DNA from 4 places in the Liquorilactobacillus sp. genome. Region 4 is predicted to be linked to each of the others. Evidence: predicted binding sites of a transcription regulator. Region 4 holds the regulator's gene; each other region holds the start of a gene.
What was found. The regulator Rex, encoded in region 4, represses fermentation and respiration genes when NADH is low (regulators of the CRP and FNR family bind a similar motif). The targets are predictions, from matches to a motif close to TTGTGAANTANTTCACAA.

Region 1 (3,870 bases), on a different contig from region 4:
GAAGTATCCAGCAAGGGCTGTGAAAATCCATAATACTGCTTGTAACATATTTGCTTGCGTATTATTCAATCCACCCACTGTTTCATATACGAATGGCATGAAGAATCCCATCGCACCTGCAACTAAGTTCCAGAATACGTAAACCCCACATAAGAATAGAATACTTTTAACTGATATCATATTGGCAAAAAGATCACGGTAGGGATGATTCTCAACTGGCGATCCCAATTCTTTTTTCTTTTGATTGATCCAATCCTGTGATTCTGGTAACTTTTTTTGTAAATTCCATGCAATAAAAGCTACTACTGTCAAGAAAGCAAAAAGTAATCTACTCCCCAATAGGCCTAGTGGAGCCAATAAGGTACCTGATATAAAAATAATTACTGGTCCCATTGACCATGCAAATTGTGAGATACCAATATTATGAGCCCGATTAGTGTCACCTGAGGTTTCCCCAATGTATGTCCACGAAGCAGGAACTCCCGCACCAACTGCGATACCTGTTACTAAAAAGCCTAGTAAAAGCATTGGGAAATTAACTGAAAAAACGACTATTAATGTTCCTAACATATAAATCAACATGTCATAGGTATAAATCATCTTTCGTCCATACTTATCTGAAAGTCTTCCACCAATAATTGCACCTAACGCTGACCCAAATGCATTTGCACTTAGAGCCCCCAACAATCCAACATCAAAATCAGATAATCCAAAAGATTTTTGCCATAGTGTTAAACCCGATGCACCCGCTACAATTGATCCAGAATCCAGAAAATTGGTTAACGATACAGCCCAAGTTGACCCATTTGAACTTTCTTTTGCCATGCTGCCACCCCTTGTCATTTTTCGGATATCCATTTTGTATACAAATAGATTACACCATTGAATGTATCCGTTTACAATATCAAAAAGACAGTCTTTTTATGTCATATATACATAATTAAAGACTGGAAAAATAATCTAAGATAATCACTCTTAGCAAGGTAAATTTTCCCGTAGCTATATTCCATCAGAATTTTCCCCTCAAAAAAACTGGATCAAAATTTAAATTTTGATTCAGTTCCTCTATTTATTCCGTATAAATATGTTCTTATTGTATAGGTTTTCTTAAATCATGAGTAACTTAACCTCATTAATTATTCTGGTTGATACTCCTCATCAATAACCAAAACGGGTTTAATTGTCTTTCCCATAACTGAGTCATTGTTTGCTTGATTAATATCAGTAAATTTGTAGAACTTTTCGGTCTTGTCAAAGTCAAACATCCCTAATTTATAAAATTCAATCAACCGTGGAACATCAATTTGCGGAATCGAATCACCCATATTGACACCGACAACTTTACGATCAGAAGTACACAAGTCATTCCAAGAACTCATTGTAATGTTATTTGCAGTTACTGCAATCAAAGCAGTTGTTCCACCTTGTGCTAGCGCATTAATTGCTTGTAACATAACAGATTCAATTCCTGTTGTATCAACAGTAAAGTCCACCCCGTAACCATTCGTTAACTTTTGAATGGCTGCGACTGGGTCTTCCTCCTTACTATTGATTGCCTGAGTTGCACCAAGTTCTTTGGCTAACTTAAGCCTTTCTGGTACAACATCTACCGCAATCACTTTTGTGCACCCAGAAATTTTTCCTGCCATCATCGCTGCCAACCCAACTGCGCCAGTGCCAAAAACGGCAATTGTTTGCCCTGGTCTTGGCTTCAAAGTATTAAAAACAGTACCACTACCAGTTACATAACCACAACCTAAAGGTCCAAGTTTACGCAAATCAAGCTTTTTATCAACCTTAACTGCATTGCGTTGATTCACAACCGTATGTGTTGTAAAAGATGACTGGTTAAACATATCACTAATATGCTTGCCATCTTTAAGGAAGTGATCAGTCCCATTTGCGCGTACTCCACTCAAATTATACTTGGCATAGCTGCGACATTGCGTGGGTATTCCTTTCAAACAATTGTCACATGTACCATCAGAATAAAATGATAACACTACATGGTCACCAATTGTAAAATCTTGTACTTGTGAACCAATCTTTTCAACAATTCCGGCACCTTCATGCCCTAAAATTACAGGATAGCCTAAGGAAGCATCCCCCTTACGTATTGCCTCATCTGAATGACAAATTCCACTTGCTATCACCTTGATTTGTAAATCTGTCGGCCCCATATCTGCTAGTTCAATATTATTCTTGATTACAAACGGGTCACCAACCTTATTAACTACTGCTGCACTGATTTTCATGATACTTATCCCTCCTTGAATTAGTGAATTATTTAACTATCCAGCTTTATTATATCCATAGAACAAGCGCTTTCAATGACAAATCTACATCTGTTAAATAACAAATTTACATATTGTAAATCACTAAACTTCAAATTAATGCTGAAAATACAATGCATAATCTAGCTACTAACTTAATATAAATAATTATTAAAAATTAGTTATTTGTATCACAAATAATCTAACACACTTTATCTTTTTCTCTTAACAAATATCAAGATAACTAACTGTATTATTGCTACAACTATAAAAAAGACTGCTAAAACAATCAAAGAAACTACTCTTGTCTTTGGCGTTTGAACTGCGCCCGAACCATCAATCCTTCTCGTCATCAAAATAAAACTCAGCACGCCAAAAATTAGTAACCAAATTAAGTTACTCAACCACCACATTTTTAATTTCATATCGCTAACTACTCCTTTTTTGGTAGTAGTATGTACTAAACAATTGCCATAATAGAATTAGGCTGTTTATAAAAGTTGTAGTTTGAAAACTAAAATTATTTAAAATATCATTAATAAATGTACAACTTAAAAATACGGTTAGACTAAATATCCGCATTAAAATTTGTATTTTACTATCTGCGAACTTAGTTAAAAAAACTAGCATGATGCTTAACAAGATCAATCCGTCCATTACTAACAATGCCCGTGAATTTGAAGCTATAGTCAATCTGCTGGTGATTAATGTTACTAACAACAGCAACGGATAAAGCAAAGTTGCAGTAGAATTACTTTTTTCAACCTTTTCTTTATCTCCTCCACTAATTAGTTCATCCGTTGTAATTCCGTAAATATTCGCCAATTTTTTTATCAGTATAACATCTGGTAAGTGTCTCCCAGTTTCCCAATTAGAGACTGCTTGACGTGAAACATGCAATTTTTTGGCAACAGCAGCTTGAGTGAGTCCATTTTCTTGTCGCTTATACTTTAAGAGTTCTGATATCTTGGCTACAACCATACATACTCCTCCTCAAAATTAACGTGTCTCTATTCTAATAGCAAGACAGACATCCTGTCATCGCTGTTATACTCTTATTTCTTGTCTATAATTAAAACTTCCTTTTTATCAACAATCTTACTACTCTCATCGAAGCTTATTTTCAACACATACGGAGTAAAACACTGTAGTCTGATAAAATCTGAATATCCAAATCCATTATCAAAATGATTAAGCATAGCACTTAAGGCAGCTCCATGAGTTGAAAATAATATAGTTTCTCCTTGATGCTGTTCAAGAATCTTACTAAGTACCTTCATATTTCTTTGCTGTAAACTATTCATTGATTCGCCGTTTTTTTCATGGAAATCAAAGTTTTCCCATCTTTTTTTAAGTAGCATATCCCCATTTTCGCCAATATCACCGCGAACCCTTTCTTTTAAGCATTCGTCTGTGTGTACTTTAAGCTTTTTTTCAGAAACTAGTGGTTCAATTGTCTGTAAAGTTCTCTTGTAGGGGCTTGAGATACAAAAGTCAAAAGAGATATTCTTAAGCGAATCAAGTACCGCTAAAGAATCATCTCTTCCTACTTGAGTTAATGACATCGTTGCATCATCTGCCCAAGAATAATCTGGCA
Region 2 (3,870 bases), on a different contig from region 4:
GTTGTTAGAGGTGTAATTACTAATACAGGCGCACGATATGGTGCTAAAAGTGTCGTATTGACGACTGGAACAGCAGCTCGTGGAAAGATTATTATAGGTGAGTTGATGTACTCTTCCGGGCCTAATAATACACAACCCTCTATGAAACTGTCAGGTAATTTGGAGAAGCTAGGATTTGAACTGAAACGCTTTAAGACGGGAACTCCACCACGGGTTGATGGAAATACGATTGAATATGGAGTAACTGAAGAACAGCCAGGTGATAAGGAGCCAAATCATTTTAGTTTTGAGACTTCTGATGATGATTACTTGAATGCTAAGGATCAGCTATCTTGCTGGCTGACATATACTAATGAAAAGACACATGAATTGATTCGAGCAAACCTTGATCGTGCACCAATGTTTTCAGGTGTGATTGAGGGAGTTGGACCAAGGTATTGTCCATCGATTGAAGATAAGATTGTGAGATTTGCTGATAAACCGCGGCACCAATTGTTTATTGAACCAGAAGGACGCAATACCGATGAGTTTTATGTTCAAGGTTTGTCGACTTCAATGCCAGAAGAAATCCAACAACAAATGGTGCATTCTATCAAAGGGCTTGAGCATGCTGAAATGATGAGACCTGGTTATGCGATTGAATATGATATTGTTTCACCATATCAACTAAGACCTACATTGGAGACAAAGCTAATTAGTGGATTATATACTGCGGGTCAAACAAATGGGACTTCGGGTTATGAAGAGGCTGCTGGTCAAGGAATGTTAGCCGGAATTAATGCAGGGTTACACGCTCTTGACAAAGAAGAAGTTGTGCTCAAGCGTAGTGATGCCTATATTGGTGTGATGGTTGATGATCTAGTAACCAAGGGAACAAACGAGCCGTATCGTTTATTAACATCGCGTGCAGAGTACCGCTTGATTTTGCGTCATGATAATGCAGATATGCGTTTGACTGAATTAGGCCATGAAATTGGTTTGATTTCTGATGAGCGTTATACCAAGTTTGAGGCAAAAAAGGCAGCTATCGAAGCTGAAGAAAAACGGCTTGAAAGTTATCGAATTAAGCCAAATGAGCAAGTCAATGCATTTCTTGCAAAAAAAGGTGCTGCACCATTGAAAGATGGCGTATTGGCAAGTGATTTCTTGCGCCGCCCAGAGGTAACCTACGCTGAATTAGCTGAGTTTATTCCGGAATCAACAAAAGAAATCGATAATCGAGTAATTGAACAAGTTGAGATTCAAATTAAATACGAGGGTTACATCAAAAAAGCCAATCAAAAAGTTGAGAAGCTCAAAAAGATGGAAGCCAAAAAAATTCCAGATCGAATTGATTATAGTGCGATTGAGGGAATTGCCACGGAAGCGCGGCAAAAATTCGAAAAAATTCGTCCCGAAACACTGGCACAAGCTAGTCGAATCAGTGGAGTTAACCCAGCAGATATTTCGATCTTAGCGATTTATATTGAACAAGGGAAGATAGCAAAGATTTAGATTATGGAAGATATACTTTTTGTACAAGTTTTGGATGGTAATAAAAATAAAATAGATTCTTTTCAAATAGGAATTATTTGGTTCTTTCTCCACAAAACAAGCAAAATTTATTAAAAAATGTCAATCATCTTTTTTACTATCGGTGTCTGGATTTTTCTCCAGACGCTTTTTTCTTACTACAATTGCAATGAAAATTGATTCGAGATTTAAGTAGATAAAATCGATAAGTATTAAGATTCCGTAAATGAGATGACTACCGCTCGATAGGCCCCAAAGATTTAAAAGCAATATTGGGATGAAAAAAAGACTTGTGATAGCGACTAACAGAGCTGCATTTTTCCAAAACCATAACATGTGAGACATCTCCTCTAGATTAATTAAATTAATAATAAAGCATTTTTGAGTGAAGTGACATAGTTAGACAATGGAAATGAAAAAAAGTATGTGTTTGAAATCACAACCACAGAATTTAAAATGATATTTTGATGAAAATTAAGATAGCAAATTTGTTGTAGAAATGGTTCTTGTATATCATAATAAGTTCATGCAATCACAATGTTTAAATATTGTGCAAAAGGCGTTAAAATAAGTATGAAAGCGGTTTACAAAAGAAAAATATAACTTAGTGGAAAGAAATAAGTTGTATCACGGATTACGTTGTAAACGAGGTTTGCTGTAATGTTTGCTTGATAATGATGAGGAGGTCTAGAAATGTCAAAAAAAATAATCGATTTTGAACAATTGAAGAAATTTGATGATGAATTCAAACCGGTACAGCTTTTATCTATAGAGGGAAAATTGTTGGAACCTGATTGGAAACCGGATTTGAGTGATGAAGAGCTTGTTGAACTCTTTAAACAAATGGTTTGGTCGAGAACACTTGATGAGCGTTCAACAAAATTGAATCGTCAAGGACGCCTAGGATTCTATGCACCTACTGCAGGTGAAGAGGCAAGCCAGATTGCATCGAATTTTGTGATGGAAAAAGAAGACTTTATTTTACCAGCATATCGTGATGTACCACAGCTTGTACAACATGGATTGCCTTTATATCAGGCATTTCTGTGGTCACGTGGACATGTCGACGGTAATAAGTATCCTGCTGAATTACGGGCATTACCACCACAAATCATTATTGGAGCACAATATGTTCAAGCTGCGGGGGTAGCACTTGGCTTCAAGTTAAAAGGCCAAAAGAATGTGGCCTACACTTATACTGGTGATGGTGGAACATCACAAGGTGATTTTTACGAAGGAATTAACTTTGCAGGTGCGTTTCAAGCTCCCGCAATCTTTGTCATTCAAAATAATGGTTTTGCAATTTCAGTCCCGCGTAGTAAGCAAACGGCTGCCGGGACCTTGGCTCAAAAAGCAGTGGCTGCCGGAATTCCTGGAATTCAAGTAGATGGAATGGATGCATTAGCTGTTTATGAGGTAACAAAAGAAGCTCGTGATTATGCATTAGCAGGTAATGGTCCAGTACTGATTGAGACGCTAACTTATCGTTATGGTCCGCATACTCTCTCTGGAGATGATCCAAAACGGTATCGTACGAAGGAAACAGATGATCTTTGGGTCAAAAGAGATCCATTGGTAAGAATGAGACTTTATCTTGAGGGTAAAGGTCTTTGGAAGCAAGAGGATGAGGAAACCTACGTTGAGCAAGTTCGTGCTGAAATTAATGAAGCAATTAATAAAGTTGAAAATATGCCAAAACAAAAAATTAGTGAATATTTAAAGAATACCTTTAAAGAAACACCGGCTGGAACTAAAAGAGAAATTGAGAAGTTTGAAGCGAAGGAGGCAAAATAATTATGGCGAACAAGACAATGATTAAAGCAATAACTGATGCGCTAGATCAGGAACTTGCAAGAGATGAGAAAGTTCTCGTTTTTGGTGAAGATGTTGGAAAAAATGGGGGAGTTTTCCGTGCTACAGAAGATCTTCAAGCAAAGCACGGTGAAGAACGTGTCTTTGATACGCCTCTTGCTGAGTCTGGAATTATCGGGCTTTCGACTGGATTGGCTTTGGAAGGTTTTCGTCCAGTACCCGAAATTCAATTCTTTGGTTTTGTTTTTGAAGCAATGGACCAAATAGCAGGACAGATTGCGCGAATTCATTTCCGACTAGATGGAACCCGTGAGATGCCAATTACAATTCGTGCTCCTTTTGGTGGTGGTGTGCATACACCAGAGCTACATGCTGATAGTTTAGAAGGGTTAGTATCGCAAATTCCAGGATTACGTGTTGTTATTCCGAGTAATCCATACGATGCTAAGGGTCTCTTAATCTCAGCGATTCGTTCTGATGATCCAGTTGTGTTCTTAGAACATATGAAGTTGTATCGCTCAATTAAAGCCGAAGTACCTGATGAAG
Region 3 (3,870 bases), on a different contig from region 4:
TTTGAAAAATGTAAGTTTGAATCCAACTAGAACTGGGATTTTAAGAGTTTTAGAACAAATGGGAGCAAACTTTAGGATTTTCTATAAAGAAAACAAAGATGAGAGTTACGGAGATATTGAAATTAGGACAAGCGCTCTAAAATCGATTAGGATAGCGGAAAATGATATCCCAGCATTGGTTGATGAATTGCCACTGGTAGCGTTACTGGCAGCATGTGCTGATGGAGTGAGTGAAATAAGAGGTGCAGCAGAATTACGCGTAAAAGAAACAGATCGGATTGCAACAGTTATACAAGAGTTAAGTAAGTTAGGTGTGTTGATTAATGAATTACCAGATGGGATGGTAATTCATGGAAGAAAAAGTTGGGAGACTAATACAAATGTATTGGATAGTCATGGAGATCATCGTATTGGGATGATGATGGCAGTTGCTGCCTTGCGTACAGATCAGGAGTTGTATCTCAATGATTCAGGAGCGATTGCAGTTTCATACCCATCATTTTTTGTAGATTTAAAATCATTATTAAATGGCAGGAGTTGATGTGATGAGTACAACGGAGGTTTTTATCAATGGACTTGGTTTAATTGGTAGCTCACTTGCACGGGCAATTAAAAAAAAGAAGCAAGAAATTGTGATTACTGCAGCGGATACAGACGAAGAAACTTTGAATTACGCAATTGCAAATAAAATAATTGATAAGGCTGCGAGAAATTTTGCAGCTGTTAAAACAGCCGATATCATTATTTTGGCAACTCCAGTAGATCAAATTATTAGAACGCTGCATGAATTAAGCAAACTGCAGTTGAAACCAGGTGTGATTATTACAGATGTAGGGAGCACAAAGCAAGCAGTTTCAAAAGCAGCTGAAGAATTGGTTCAACCAACTGTGACTTTTATTGGTGGTCATCCAATGGCCGGATCCCATAAAATGGGCGTTACAGCTGGAAGAGCAGATTTATTTGAGAATGCGTTCTATTTTTTGGTAGCACCAAAAACAAAAAATGAGCAAGTCGAAAAGTTACAGTTACTGTTACAAGAAACAAATGTTAAATGGTTTAAAATTGATGCAGGCACACATGATACATTAGTAGGACAAATCAGTCACTTACCGCATATTATTGCAGCAACTCTGGTAAATCGTACTCAGGATGAATTTTCTGATTCAGCATTAGGAATGAAGCTGGCAGCTGGTGGTTTTAAATCGATTACGAGAATTGCATCTTCTGATCCAGACATGTGGAGTGCGATTTTAAAGACAAATGCAGCAATACTTACAAAGCAATTGGCAAAATACCAGCAGTTGCTTTTAGAAGTACAAAATGATTTAAGTACTGGTAATCAAGAAAATCTTTACAATTTATTTGCTCAAGCAAAGAATAGCCGGGATAAATTAAGCAATCAAAAAGAATATAGGCTGCCAAATTTTTACGATTTACTTGTTAATATACCAGATAAATTAGGTGTGATTGCAAGAGTGACAGCATTGTTAGCACATAATAAAATTAATTTAGTTAATCTGCAGATTTTAGAAATTCGAGAAGAGATTGATGGTGTATTGCAACTTACATTTATGAAAGAAAATGACTGTGAGAAGGCAAAAGAAGTACTTATAAATCAAAAATACCAAATCGTCGAGGAGAGATAGAGTAATGGATGCGATCTTAATAGGTTTTATGGGAAGCGGAAAAACAACAATTGGAAGGTTGCTTGCCGAGACGTTAGTGGTACCGCACACCGACTTAGATCAAGAAATTGTTGAAAATACTGGACAAACAATAAAAGAAATCTTTTCAAATTATGGTGAGAAAAGGTTTCGTGAATTAGAACACAAGACTTTATTAAAGCAATTAAACAAAAATGGAGTCCTCTCAACAGGTGGAGGAACTCCAATTAGTATACGAAATCTAAAAATTTTACAAGCGGCAAAGACTCCTGTAATACTGCTGGAAGCTTCAACAAGTACAATCTTAGAGCGAGTGGGTAAAAGCGAAGAAAGACCACTTGCAAACCAAATGTCAGTGCAGCAACTAACAGAATTACAAATTAAAAGAATGCCTTTTTATCAAGAATGTGCCAGTTTAAGCATAAATACAGATGATCGATCACCATTAGACATCACGGAACAAATTTACAAGTATTTATTGGTACATTGATCTATAAAAGTGTGATAGTTACTAAAAACTCAGTAGCCTTCAACCGAATTTTTAAGAAAAGGGACTTTTTCACGGATAAATGGGATGATAAAGCGATCTAGCCCAATTTTTCCAGCGTTATATCCAGCGATAATAACTATAAATTCGAGGAAAATATATTGCGGATTGACTGAAATACTTCCAGCTAGCAAGTAACTGAAATTCATCATGAGTGCAAAGAATGTAGCTGCTGTGGTGAAAGCTCCAAAGATTAAGCCGAGTCCGATGAATACCTCACCCCAAGCTACTAGAAAATTAAAAATACCGATATTTGGTGCAACGAAGCTTTCTAGAATAGAAGTAAACCAGCCGTATACAGAATGACCTGTTGGACCAACAACGGGGTTCTTGATTGCTGCAGCTATAAATTTTTCAGCGGTAAAACCGCCAACTTTTTCAATGCCAGACATCAGCCATAAGATACCCAAATAAACTCTAATAATTGCTAATAACAGACCGCTTATATTTGAACTGCGTAACCATTTTATCATTATTATCCCTCCAAAATAACCACCGAATTCGCTTTCATAATGTAAGTATATATATAAGTGATGTATTTGTAAAGAAAAGTGAAAAAGTACACAAGTATTTAATTTATTAGAAGAATTGATTAGAGTAAATTGTATTAGACAATGAGATTTGTTGAATAGCACTGTCAGCTAGAGTTACTAATCTGGGAATATTTTTAAAGTATCCAATATCAATGTAGGAGAAACTGAGGCAAAAAATCAGATTTTGATTCCGATGCCATGTTTTTCAGGACAAATGTGGTTCATAAGTCCAAATTACTTGAACAAATAATTATACTTTTTGTTATGACATGAAAAACTGATAATATATTTTATTGATCTTCCTTCTCCGACAGGGTAATTACACCAATAGCATTTAATCCTGTATGTGTCATGATGATCGGACTAGTTAGTTTTATTAGTGATGGGACATTGCTATCTTCGCCTAATATCGTTTCCTTTAGTCTTTCTATAAATTCAGGTTCTGGATCAACATGAGAAAGAGCTAAATCAATAATGGGGTTATCAATGTGACGCTGAGCAAGATCTTCGCAGAATTTAACGAAGGTCTTTTTGCTCCGACCTTTTACAACAGGGTCAAGACTTTTGTCACCTAATTCGACAATAATTTTGAGATTAATCAATTTTGTTAGGGTACCTGCCAGACGACTTACACGGCCGCCTTTTACTAGGCAATCTAGATTATCAATTAGAACATTAACTCTGGTTCGTTTATGAATTTCTAGACAATGTTTTTTAATTTCTTCAATACTCTTCCCTGCTGCCAAATCTTTTGCAGCTGCAATTACCTGGTATGCTTGACCACGATCTGTAGATTTGCTATTAATAACAGTTACTTCAGTTTCTGTCATATTAGCTGCAGTTTGTGCAGTTGCACAAGTGCCACTTAAAACATCAGAAATCATAATTGCAAGAACTGAGCTGCCATCCGCACCAAGTTCATCATACATTTCCACAAACTTCCCCAAGGCAGGCTGGCTGGTTTTAGGAAATCTTCCAGCACGAAGATGGTCAATAAGTTCTTGACGTGAGATGTTCTCTCCATCTACGAACGTTTTTCCTTCAATCTCAATGGACAAAGGAATGATATTGATTGAATATTCTTTTAATTCTTCGGGTGTTAGTTGAATTGAAGAATCGGTCAGAA
Region 4 (3,870 bases):
GAGGGACTTTACTGAGGATGCTTTTCAATAAGGTTGACTTGCCAATCCCATTGCTGCCAACGATTGCCATCATCTGATGTTTTCGTAAATCAATATTGATTGGACCCGAGATGGGATTGTTTCCATAACCGATAAAGGCATTATTAACAGTTAGGACAATATTGCCACTTTGCCGATCCGCGGTGAATTGAAAATGAGGTCCTTGTTGTCCGTCAGTGGGCCGCTCTATGCGCTTGATCTTTTCAAGCTGTTTTCTGCGACTTTGAGCCCTCTTTGTTGTTGATGCACGTACAATGTTGCGTGTAACAAAATCTTCAAGTTTTTCAATTTCTTCTTGTTGTTTTTCATATTGTTTCATTTTCTGTTGAAAACGTTTTGCCTTTTCTTCAATATAGGAAGAGTAATTCCCATGGTAATGCTCCGCCCCACTTGGTGTGAGTTCACAAACTTCCTGAGAGATTTTGTCAAGGAAATAGCGGTCATGTGAGATGATTAAGAGAGCACCGGAATATGATTGTAAATAGCCTTCTAACCAGCCTAAAGTCTGGATGTCTAAATGGTTTGTTGGTTCATCCAATATTAATAGGTCATTTTTTTCTAACAATAGTTTTGCAAGTGCTAATCGAGTTTTTTGTCCACCAGACAGGGTTCCAATGATAGTTGAAAAATCCTTCTCATAGAATTTAAAGCCGTGAAGAACAGCTCGAATTTCTGATTCATAGCCATAACCGTTTGCTTCTTTGAAGTTGTGCGATAGCTGGTCATAACTGTCAAGAAGTGTGTCATACTGTGATTTTGATTGGGTAGAATGATTAAAGTTTGCAATTGCATTTTCTAGTTCATGCAGTTTGACCTCCATTTTCATTAAATCATTGAAAACAGTAAGCATTTCTGCATAAATACTTTTTGAGGAATCTAAACCGTTCTCTTGTGCAAGATAGCCAATTGTCATTTTTTTATTTTTTGTAATCTGACCATTATCAGGCGATTGCAAGCCAACAATCATTTTAATTAATGTCGTTTTGCCGACTCCATTTCGCCCGACGAGAGCAATCCTTGAGCTTTCCTGAACATCAAGGTTAACTTTTTGGAAGAGAACATCACTTCCAAATAGACGCTCAACATTTTGTACTTGAAGTAAAATCATAAAAACACCTCTTGAATATTAAAATTAATAGCAATTATAATCTTTGTGAAACTTGGTAAGTAATTGCTCATTCTATTGCATGTGAATGTATTTTAGTGTAGCATGAATACGGTAAAATATAGTGTACAACATTATTGCTTGTGAAGATAGTTAAATACGTAACTTCACAAGGAATGTGCTATACTACATAAAAAGACTGAATCATTTATTAATGAAGGGAGACAAACAATGGTAACATCAAAAATTCCTCACGCGACAGCCAAAAGACTGCCAATTTATTATCGTTACTTGCACTTCTTATCGGATGCAGGCAAACAAAGAATTTCATCAACCGAGCTCGCAGATGCTGTTAAGGTTGATTCCGCAACAATTAGAAGAGACTTCTCATACTTTGGTGCTCTAGGAAAACGAGGATATGGGTATGATGTGGACAGCTTGCTTGCTTTTTTCAAGAAGACCTTAAAGCAAGACCAGTTAACAAATGTAGCACTGATTGGAGTTGGTAATCTCGGGCATGCGCTCTTGAATTATAATTTTCATCAGAGTAATAATGTGCGTATTAGTGCTGCTTTTGATATTAATCAGGATATCACTGGAACAATTCAAAGTAGTGTCCCGGTTTATGATATGGCTGATATGAAGGAGCAGTTAACAGTTCAGCAAATTGAGATTGTAATTTTAACCGTTCCATCCAGTGTCGCTCAAAAGGTTACAAAAGAGCTTGTTGATGTTGGAATTAAGGGAATACTTAATTTTACGCCGCTTAGAATTACAGTTCCTAGTACTGTTAGAGTTCAGAACGTTGATCTAACAAATGAATTACAAACCCTAATTTATTTCCTGAATAAATTTGGTGATGAAGCTGAAACACCATCAGAAGATTAACAGCTAAAAATGCTTTGCTAAAGTTCTTACTGCGGTAAGGCTTTTTATTTTAGTTGAAGTGCAACAACCAGAAGATTCATAAGTATATGAGTAATGATTGGTGCTTTAATATTGTGAGCCTTGTAGTATACAAAACTCAAAACTAGTCCTAAACAAGCATAGGTTAAGTAGTGCCCGTCAGCATGAGCAATGCTGAAAAGAATACTTGAGAAGAGTGCAGCTCCCATTGGATTAATAAAGGTTGAGAGGTTACCGAAGAATACTTTGCGAAAAATAAATTCTTCCATTACCGGTGCAGCAACTATTACGTATATTAAATAATAAGGATAGTGAGCGATAATTGTCATTATTTGGCTTGTATTTTCGGAGACCGCTGGTTGATGTAGAAAATAAATTTCAGCAAGCATTGTTACTTTTTGGACAAGAAAAGCTAGAATTGTTCCCAAAATACCTAATAATAGTACTGAAGTCAGGGAGCTTTTTTTTGAATCAATATGGTTCGCAAACGGAAATTTCTGGTTAAGGTAGAACATACAGAATATTCCTGCAGTTCCCACAATACTAGTTGTGATGAACAGCAATAGATTACTTTTGCTTACTGTAAAAAAAAGATTCGGAAATAGCATGACAACAAGATATGTTACGAGTAGTACGAAAGAATTTTTTCTGATATTCATAGTTAGCTCCATTCACTTTAATAATAGGTCTAGTATAGCATATATTAATTTAGCACTCTTGCAGTTAGAGTGATAAAAAACTTGCATTTTTAGCATGAATTGATTATAGTAATAGTTGTGATTAGCACTTGAACTAATAAAGTGCTAAAAGCAAAACAATATTGGAGGGATATACAGTGCTTAAACCTTTAGGAGATCGTGTTATTTTGGAAGTTCAAAAAGATGAGGAACAAACTGTTGGCGGTATAGTGATTGCTAGCAATGCTCAAGAAAAGCCACAAACAGGAAAAGTGGCAGCTGTTGGTGCAGGCCGAGTTTTAGATAACGGCGAAAAGGTTGCTTTATCAGTCAAAGTCGGTGAAACAGTTTTGTTTGATAAATATGCTGGCACAGAGGTCAAATACGAAGAAAAAGGGTATTTGGTTGTTCATGAAAAAGATATTGTTGCAATTGTAGACTAAAGATTATTATAAATCGACTATGAGGTGAATTATTAATGGCAAAAGAAATTAAATTTTCAGAAGATGCTCGTTCAAAAATGCTTGCAGGTGTTGATAAGTTAGCAAATACGGTTAAATCAACAATTGGTCCAAAAGGAAGAAATGTTGTTTTGGAACAGTCTTATGGTTCACCAACAATTACAAATGATGGTGTAACTATTGCAAAGGCAATTGAACTTGAAGATCACTTTGAAAATATGGGAGCAAAACTTGTTGCGGAAGTTGCTTCAAAGACAAATGATATTGCAGGTGATGGTACTACAACTGCTACTGTATTGACACAAGCAATTGTTACGGAAGGAATGAAGAACGTAACTGCAGGTGCAAATCCAGTGGGTATTCGTCGAGGAATTGAGTTGGCAACAAAAGCTGCAGTCGATGAACTGCATGAAATGTCACACAAAGTAGAATCAAAGAGTGATATTGCTCAAGTTGCTGCAATTTCTTCAACTAGTGAAGAGATTGGAAAGTTAATTGCGGATGCAATGGAAAAAGTTGGAAATGACGGTGTTATTACAATTGAAGAATCAAAGGGAATTGATACTTCATTGGATGTTGTAGAAGGAATGCAATTTGATCGTGGATACCTTTCACAATATATGGTTACAGATAATGATAAGATGGAAGCAGATTTAGACAATCCATATGTTTTGATTACTGA

Region 1: a site for Rex is predicted at 2,277-2,294, ahead of ABF682_RS01860 (NAD(P)-dependent alcohol dehydrogenase). Genes of this name have one in related genera too.
Region 2: a site for Rex is predicted at 1,937-1,954, ahead of pdhA (pyruvate dehydrogenase (acetyl-transferring) E1 component subunit alpha). Genes of this name have one in related genera too.
Region 3: a site for Rex is predicted at 2,761-2,778, ahead of ABF682_RS00035 (DoxX family membrane protein). Genes of this name have one in related genera too.

Annotation. Positions count from the first base shown of each region.
Region 1 is NZ_JBDNTS010000002.1:150,508-154,377, forward strand. It holds gene ABF682_RS01855 (MFS transporter) at 1-825, opposite strand, end outside; gene ABF682_RS01860 (NAD(P)-dependent alcohol dehydrogenase) at 1,137-2,255, opposite strand; gene ABF682_RS01865 (DUF3923 family protein) at 2,486-2,698, opposite strand; gene ABF682_RS01870 (helix-turn-helix transcriptional regulator) at 2,703-3,254, opposite strand; gene ABF682_RS01875 (histidine phosphatase family protein) at 3,329-3,870, opposite strand, start outside.
Region 2 is NZ_JBDNTS010000001.1:45,653-49,522, reverse strand. It holds gene mnmG (tRNA uridine-5-carboxymethylaminomethyl(34) synthesis enzyme MnmG) at 1-1,494, shown strand, start outside; gene pdhA (pyruvate dehydrogenase (acetyl-transferring) E1 component subunit alpha) at 2,206-3,306, shown strand; gene ABF682_RS00195 (alpha-ketoacid dehydrogenase subunit beta) at 3,309-3,870, shown strand, end outside.
Region 3 is NZ_JBDNTS010000001.1:6,478-10,347, reverse strand. It holds gene aroA (3-phosphoshikimate 1-carboxyvinyltransferase) at 1-541, shown strand, start outside; gene ABF682_RS00045 (prephenate dehydrogenase) at 546-1,646, shown strand; gene ABF682_RS00040 (shikimate kinase) at 1,651-2,154, shown strand; gene ABF682_RS00035 (DoxX family membrane protein) at 2,184-2,684, opposite strand; gene ABF682_RS00030 (DegV family protein) at 3,035-3,870, opposite strand, start outside.
Region 4 is NZ_JBDNTS010000004.1:50,636-54,505, forward strand. It holds gene ABF682_RS03090 (ABC-F family ATP-binding cassette domain-containing protein) at 1-1,147, opposite strand, end outside; gene ABF682_RS03095 (redox-sensing transcriptional repressor Rex) at 1,376-2,032, shown strand; gene ABF682_RS03100 (lysostaphin resistance A-like protein) at 2,077-2,709, opposite strand; gene groES (co-chaperone GroES) at 2,886-3,170, shown strand; gene groL (chaperonin GroEL) at 3,206-3,870, shown strand, end outside.